2 linked regions of the Thiosulfativibrio zosterae genome follow. The main gene of each other region encodes a partner of the protein of the gene in region 2 in a complex. Links are inferred from orthologs where the notes say so. Each region holds a gene or a part of one and is shown on either strand. Other genes may lie near its edges.

Region 1 (3,192 bases), 240 kb from region 2 along the record:
GGCTTTCAAGAATTTGCAACAAGTTAACACCAGTTGAACCCTTACGACGGTCAGCTTCTTTGTAATACAAACGGAATTTCTTTTCTAGTACACCGTAAATACGACGAACTTTTTGTTTTTCACGTAGCTGTAAACCATATTCGGTTACGCGCTTACGACCTGCCCCGTGCTGCCCAGGTAACTGATCAATCTTACACTTAGATTCGATGCTACGAACACCGCTTTTAAGAAATAGATCAGTACCTTCGCGACGAGATAGTTTACACTTTGGACCAATATATCTAGCCATGATTACCTCAGAATTTTATACGCGACGTTTTTTCGGTGGACGACAACCATTGTGTGGAATTGGCGTTACATCAGAAATCGATGTAATTTTAAAACCAACACTGTTAAGTCCTCTCACAGCTGAATCACGCCCTGGACCTGGTCCTTTGACCATGACATCCATATTTTTAACACCATATTCGGTAGCCAATTGACCTGCTTTTTCAGCAGCAACTTGAGCAGCAAATGGTGTACTTTTTCTTGAACCACGGAAACCACTTCCACCGGCAGTTGCCCAGCTTAGTGTGTTTCCAGTGCGATCAGTAATCGTAATAATGGTGTTGTTAAAAGTAGCATGAACATGCGCCACTGCATCAGTGACTACATGTCTATTCTTTTTCTTTACTGCAACACGCGAATTTGATTTTGCCATAACTTAATCTCGCAAATTAATGCTTATTATCTCTTGATTGGTTTTTTAGGACCCTTACGAGTACGAGCATTGGTTTTAGTTTTTTGTCCACGTACAGGAAGACTGCGACGGTGACGAATACCTCTGTAACAACCCATGTCCATCAAACGCTTGATGTTCATAGAAATGTCACGACGTAAATCACCTTCAATTTTATAGTTTGTGACTTCAGTACGAAGTGCTTCTAACTGATCTTCAGTTAGTTCGCGAACCTTAGTTACAGGGTTAATATTTGCAGCTGCACAAATCTTTTGTGCAGAAGTTTGACCAATACCAAAAATTGATCTTAAACCAATAACAATATGCTTGTTCGCTGGAATGTTTACGCCGGCAATACGAGCCATTTTGCGCTCCTTAACTATCCATCTTTCGAAAACGGGCAATTATACCCATAATCACAATAAATTACTAGAGATAATTCAAAAAGAATTATCTACCCTTTAGATTTGCTTTTTTCATCATCTTTTCGTATTGACCTGACTGCATATGCGTTTGAATTTGCGTCATGAAATCCATAACAACAATAACGATAATCAACAAGGAGGTTCCACCAAAATAGAAAGGAACATTCCAATACAAAATTAGAAACTCTGGTAACAAACACACCGCTGTAATATATACCGCACCCGCTAAAGTGAGGCGACCCATAATACTGTCAATCTTACGCGCAGTCTGTGGACCAGGACGCAAACCTTGAATCTGAGCACCAGATTTTTTTAAGTTATCTGCAATTTCATCAGGATTGAAAACAATCGCTGTATAAAAGAAGCAGAAGAATATAATTGCCATTGCATAAAATAATATATACAAAGGCTGACCAGGTGACATAGTTGTTGCTATATCTTTTAACCAACCTAAATTTTCAGCAGATCCAAACCAACCACCCAAAGTCGCAGGAAACAAAATAATACTTGATGCGAAGATAGGAGGAATAACGCCTGCCATATTTAATTTAAGTGGTAGATGACCTTCTTGACCACCATAGAACTTACGACCACGCATTTGCTGTGCGTAATGTATTGGAATTCTACGCTGACCTCTTTCTACAAATACAACAAAGGCGATTACTGCAAAAACCAAAGCTAATAAAATAAAAATGGTAATAGCATGTAAAGCACCTGAATTAACTTGTTCGAAAGTACCACCAAGAGCTGACGGTAATCCAGCAACAATACCAGCAAAAATAATTAAAGAAATACCGTTACCAATACCTCTTTCTGTAATTTGCTCACCTAACCACATTAAAAAGATTGTTCCACTGACCAGTGTTACAACTGCAATTAATTTGAACATAAATCCAGCTTGAACAACGACTGACATGCCATTTATGTTCTGCGATTCAAGCGCAATCGCCACACCTAATGCCTGAAAAGTTGCTAATACAACTGTTCCATAACGAGTATATTGGGTGATTTTACGACGACCTGCTTCACCATCTTTTTTAATCTGCTCTAAGGTTGGGGAAACCACCGTTAAAAGCTGCATAATGATAGATGCTGAAATATAGGGCATAATCCCTAAAGCCAGAATAGATAAACGTTGCAAGGCACCACCCGAAAACATGTTAAACATGTCAAGAATGGTACCTTTTTGTTGTTCAAACATTGCAGCCAGAGCAATTGGATCAATTAAAGGAACAGGAACATGAGTTCCTAATCTATAAATAATGAGAGCAGCAAGTACAAAAAATATTTTATTTTTTAACTCACCAGCTCCACTTGATACGCTTGCTTGACTCTTCATAAATTACTCGACTGAACCACCGGCTGCTAAAACAGCTGATTTAGCCGATTCTGTAATTCTCAAACCTGACAATTTTACTGCTTTTGTTAATTCGCCAGAATTGATTACCTTAACTTCTTTAATTGTGTCAGAAAAAAAATCTGCTGCTTTTAAAACGGCAACATCAATAATTTCAGCATCAATTTTAGACAAGGTATCTAAACGAATCTCTGCAACGCTTGCTGCTTTGCGTGACGTGAAACCAACTTTTGGTAGACGACGTTGTAAAGGCATTTGACCACCTTCAAAACCGATTCTTGGCATACCACCAGAACGAGACTTTTGTCCCTTGTGACCACGGCCACCCATCTTACCTAAGCCAGAACCTTGTCCACGACCTCTACGCTTATAGGCTTTTTTAGCGCCTTCAGCGGGTTGTAAAGTATTTAGTTGCATCTTATGCTTCCTCAACTTTTAACATATATGAAACTTTATTGATCATTCCACGATTTTCAGGAGTATCAATAACCGTTACAGTATGGTGCATTCTTCTAAGACCTAAACCCTTAACGCATGCTACATGCTTAGGAATACGACCAATAGAACTTTTAACCAAAGTAACACTTAATTTTTTTTGATCAGCCATCTTATTCACCTAAAATTTCAGCAACAGTTTTACCACGTTTTGCCGCGATTAGTTCTGGGCTGCTCATTCCAGTTAATGCATTTAC
Region 2 (3,615 bases):
CTTGTTTGCCAGTACCCGCATTAGCATTACCGCTGTTAATTAACAACGCACGCGGCGCATGCGTACTGAGATAGCGTTTTGCCAAAGTAACCGGAGCCGCGCAGAATTGATTCAATGTAAAAGTACCGGCTGTTAAGCTGCCTTCAACAAATTTCATGACCACGATATCGGTTTTACCTGGTTTTTTGATGCCCGCTTGTGTAGTGCCTAAATAAACACCAGAAATAGGATGATTGTTAACTGCCTGAACCATGATAAAGCCTCCTGAGCGGACGATAAATGCTAAAAATCCACCATAAGTTTCTAGGGCTTAGGGTGGATTTGAACGAAATGTTAAATCAAATTGTAAACCAAGTTTTAGCTTAATTTACCACAACATTGTTTATATTTTTTGCCTGAACCGCAAGGGCAAGGATCGTTACGTCCTACCTTAGGCTGTTCACGACGATAAGTTTCTGAGTCGGTGTCTGTCACCGATGACTCCACAACTTCTTCAACTTCTGCCGTCATTGCTGCTTGAATGCCTTGCGCTGCCGGATGACTTGCCTCTAGATGCTGTGGGCGTTCAGCATTTTGACGAGCTTCATAAGCCTCAACATCCTCAGGACTCTGAATTTGCACTCTTGAAAGCAATTGAATGGTTTCAAACATAACCTCGTGTAAGAAATCCTCAAACATTTTGGCGGACTGCTGACGATATTGCTGGAAAGGTTCTTGCTGTGCATAACCTTTTAAATGAATCCAACGACGCAAATAATCCATTTCCATCAAGTGTGCACGCCATTGCTGATCAATAGTACGCAACAACACTTCTTTTTCAAAATGATGGCGAGTTTTAACATCCACACCAGCCATCTTAGCCTGATAAAGAGCATCGGCTTCGGCGATCAGTTTTTCACGCAACTGCTCTTCGTACATGGATTTATCAGCATCCAACCAACCCTGAATATCTAAAGTTAAGCTAAATTCTTCTTCTAGGGCTTGGGTTAATCCAGCGACATTCCATTGCTCAACCAAACTGCCTTGTGGCACAAATCTGCCCATAATATCGGTTAATACTGCACTGCGAATCGAATCAATGGTTTCCCCCACTTCATCGGTATCCATCAGTTCATTACGCTGAGAGTAGACGACTTTGCGTTGTTCATTTGAAATATTATCAAACTTCAACAAATTGGCGCGCTCATCTTGATACATACGCTCGACTTGTTTTTGAGCGCGTTCAATGGACTTAGAAACCATTTTATGCTCAATTGGCTCATCAGAACGCATGCCCAATTTACGCATCATGTTTTTAACGCTCTCAGAGGCAAAGCGGCGCATTAAATCATCATCCAAAGACAAATAGAAACGCGTGGTGCCCACATCGCCTTGACGCCCCGAACGACCTCTTAATTGGTTATCGATACGACGCGACTCATGGCGCTCAGAACCTATTACCATCAAACCACCACATGACAAAACTTCCGCGTGGCGAGCTTTCCATTGTTCTTTTAACTCGGCAATCTTCTCAGGCGTTGGATCTTCGAGTGAGTCAATTTCCATCTCCAAGTTACCGCCGAGCACGATATCGGTTCCACGACCTGCCATGTTAGTGGCAATGGTGATTGCACCGGGACGACCTGCCTGGGCAATGACATAAGCCTCTTTCTCATGTTGTTTTGCATTCAAAACATTGTGTGGAATTTTTGCTTGGGTTAATAAACTCGACAACATTTCCGACATTTCAATCGAAGCCGTACCCACTAAGATGGGTTGTTTGGTTTCATGAATGGTTTTGATATCGCGAATAATGGCTGAAAATTTTCCTTCCATGTCCAAAAACACCAAATCGGGTAAATCATTACGCTGAGGGATTTTGTTAGGCGGAATAACCACAACTTCTAAGCTGTAAGTCGACAAAAACTCGCCGGCTTCTGTATCAGCAGTCCCTGTCATACCTGAAAGTTTTTCATACTGTCTGAAATAGTTTTGGAAAGTAATCGATGCATAGGTTTGGCTTTCTGGCTGAATGGTCAAGCCTTCTTTGGCTTCTACCGCTTGGTGCAAGCCATCTCCCCAACGGCGACCTTGCATTTTACGGCCGGTAAACTCATCAATGATGACCACTTCACCATCTTGCACGATATAAGCCGTGTTTTTCTCATAAAGCACATTGGCTCTTAAAGCCGCTAGAATGTGCTTCATGAGGCTGATATGTTCTAGGTCATATAAGGACTCGCCATCATTCAACAAACCAGCTTCAATCAATAGGGTTTCAAATTTTTCATAACCTTGATCGGTTAAATAAACCTGTTTATGCTTTTCATCAACCGTGTAGTCACCGGTTGAAGTTTTGGTTTCTTTATCTTCTTCGCCGCGTTCTAAATGCTGCACCAACGGATTAATACGGCGATAAATATCGGCTTTGTCTTCCGCTGGTCCAGAGATAATTAAAGGGGTTCTGGCTTCATCAATTAAAATAGAATCCACTTCATCAACTATGGCAAAATACTGGCCACGCATCACGCGCTCTTCAGGATAAATCGCCATATTGTCACGCAGATAGTCAAAACCAAATTCATTGTTGGTGCCGTAGGTAATATCCATGGCATAAGCTAATTGCTTTTCTTGGCTACTTTGGCCAGAAACAATAATGCCCGTGCTCAACCCTAAAAACTCAAACAGACGCCCCATCCATTCGCCATCACGCGCGGCCAGATAGTCGTTCACCGTTATCACATGCACGCCTTTTCCGGGTAAGGCATTTAAATAAGCTGCCAGAGTTGCCACCAGCGTTTTACCTTCACCCGTTCTCATTTCGGCAATATTGCCAAAATGCAGAGCCATCCCCCCAATCAACTGCACATCATAGTGACGCATACCTAACACGCGCTTACCCGCCTCACGAACCGTTGCAAAAGCAGGTACTAAAAGTTCATCTAAGGAAACACCACTGGCCAAGCTGGCTTGAAACTCTTGGGTTTTGGCTTTTAGGGCTTCATCAGACAGCATCTCATAGCTTGCTTCTAGCTCATTAATTTGTGCAACTCGTTTTGCGTACTGTTTTAATATACGGTCATTACGACTACCAAATAGCTTTTTGAAAAGATTAAATGCCATGTATCAAGGTTCCAAATATTTCGTCTAAAATAAGGACAGCGACTGATCTTACCAATCAGCAAACACCAAATATTGAGTTTTTGTGCTTTGCGCTAAAATGTGCAACACTGTAAAAAATGGAAAATATTCTAGCATACAACCACAGGCTTAAACATGAAATCACTCCTAAATCAATCTGGCCATGGATTAGCACACATTATGGAGCAAGCAGAGCTTTTTCAGGCACTGCTCAGCCTTGGACAATCTTGCCTATCTGAAAAGCTCAAACCCCATTTAATTGGGGTTGGATTTGAAGAAAACACTTTAATCTGCCAACTAGATGATAATTTGTGGAGCACCCAACTGCGATTTTTTGAGCCAGAATTGCTTAAAGAATATCAAACTCATTTCCCGCACTTAAGATTACAGCGAATCAAAATTCAAATATTGCCCATTGCAGAAAGGACTTTAATCAAGCCGCAAACCATGGAACGCCCAACGCTCAGTTGCGCAAATGAAATGCGACTTTTAAGT

The links.
Region 1: the proteins of secA (region 2) and secY are in contact, whole or in part, in a crystal structure (PDB 3DIN), measured with the Thermotoga maritima proteins. The link is inferred for Thiosulfativibrio zosterae from one-to-one orthologs. Residues at the interface, in WP_004082002.1 of Thermotoga maritima: Glu261, Ala262, Arg263, Lys300, Ala301, Arg302, Thr303, Ile304, Ile305, Leu323, Tyr324, Asp325, Pro326, Val329, Ser330, Tyr333, Ile336, Lys340, Phe345, Val349, Glu363, Phe364, Tyr374, Ser375, Gly376, Gly377, Glu393, Ile395, Thr482, Ser483; in WP_004081795.1 of Thermotoga maritima: Glu108, Gly109, Glu110, Glu111, Ala236, Glu237, Arg238, Arg239, Ile240, Thr241, Ile242, Gln243, Tyr244, Ala245, Arg246, Arg247, Val248, Thr249, Gly250, Arg251, Arg252, Val253, Tyr254, Gly256, Ala257, Ser258, Thr259, Tyr260, Leu261, Pro262.

What each region holds. Positions count from the first base shown.
Region 1 is NZ_AP021888.1:584,886-588,077, reverse strand. What follows is about bases 326-3,192. They hold secY (preprotein translocase subunit SecY), read right to left. Parts: upstream 2,483-3,192; coding sequence 1,169-2,482; downstream 326-1,168. Other genes in these bases: rpsE (30S ribosomal protein S5), read right to left, coding at 3,109-3,192; rpmD (50S ribosomal protein L30), read right to left, coding at 2,919-3,107; rplO (50S ribosomal protein L15), read right to left, coding at 2,486-2,917; rpsM (30S ribosomal protein S13), read right to left, coding at 727-1,083; rpsK (30S ribosomal protein S11), read right to left, coding at 326-700. Also shown: rpsD (30S ribosomal protein S4), read right to left, coding at 1-289; more of rpsK, read right to left, coding at 305-325. UniProt on the Escherichia coli protein: The central subunit of the protein translocation channel SecYEG. Consists of two halves formed by TMs 1-5 and 6-10.
Region 2 is NZ_AP021888.1:824,515-828,129, reverse strand. The notes cover bases 158-3,447. They hold secA (preprotein translocase subunit SecA), read right to left. Parts: upstream 3,103-3,447; coding sequence 358-3,102; downstream 158-357. Other genes in these bases: THMIRH_RS03500 (DciA family protein), read left to right, coding at 3,256-3,447; argJ (bifunctional glutamate N-acetyltransferase/amino-acid acetyltransferase ArgJ), read right to left, coding at 158-253. Outside these bases: more of argJ, read right to left, coding at 1-157; more of THMIRH_RS03500, read left to right, coding at 3,448-3,615. UniProt on the Escherichia coli protein: Required for protein export, interacts with the SecYEG preprotein conducting channel.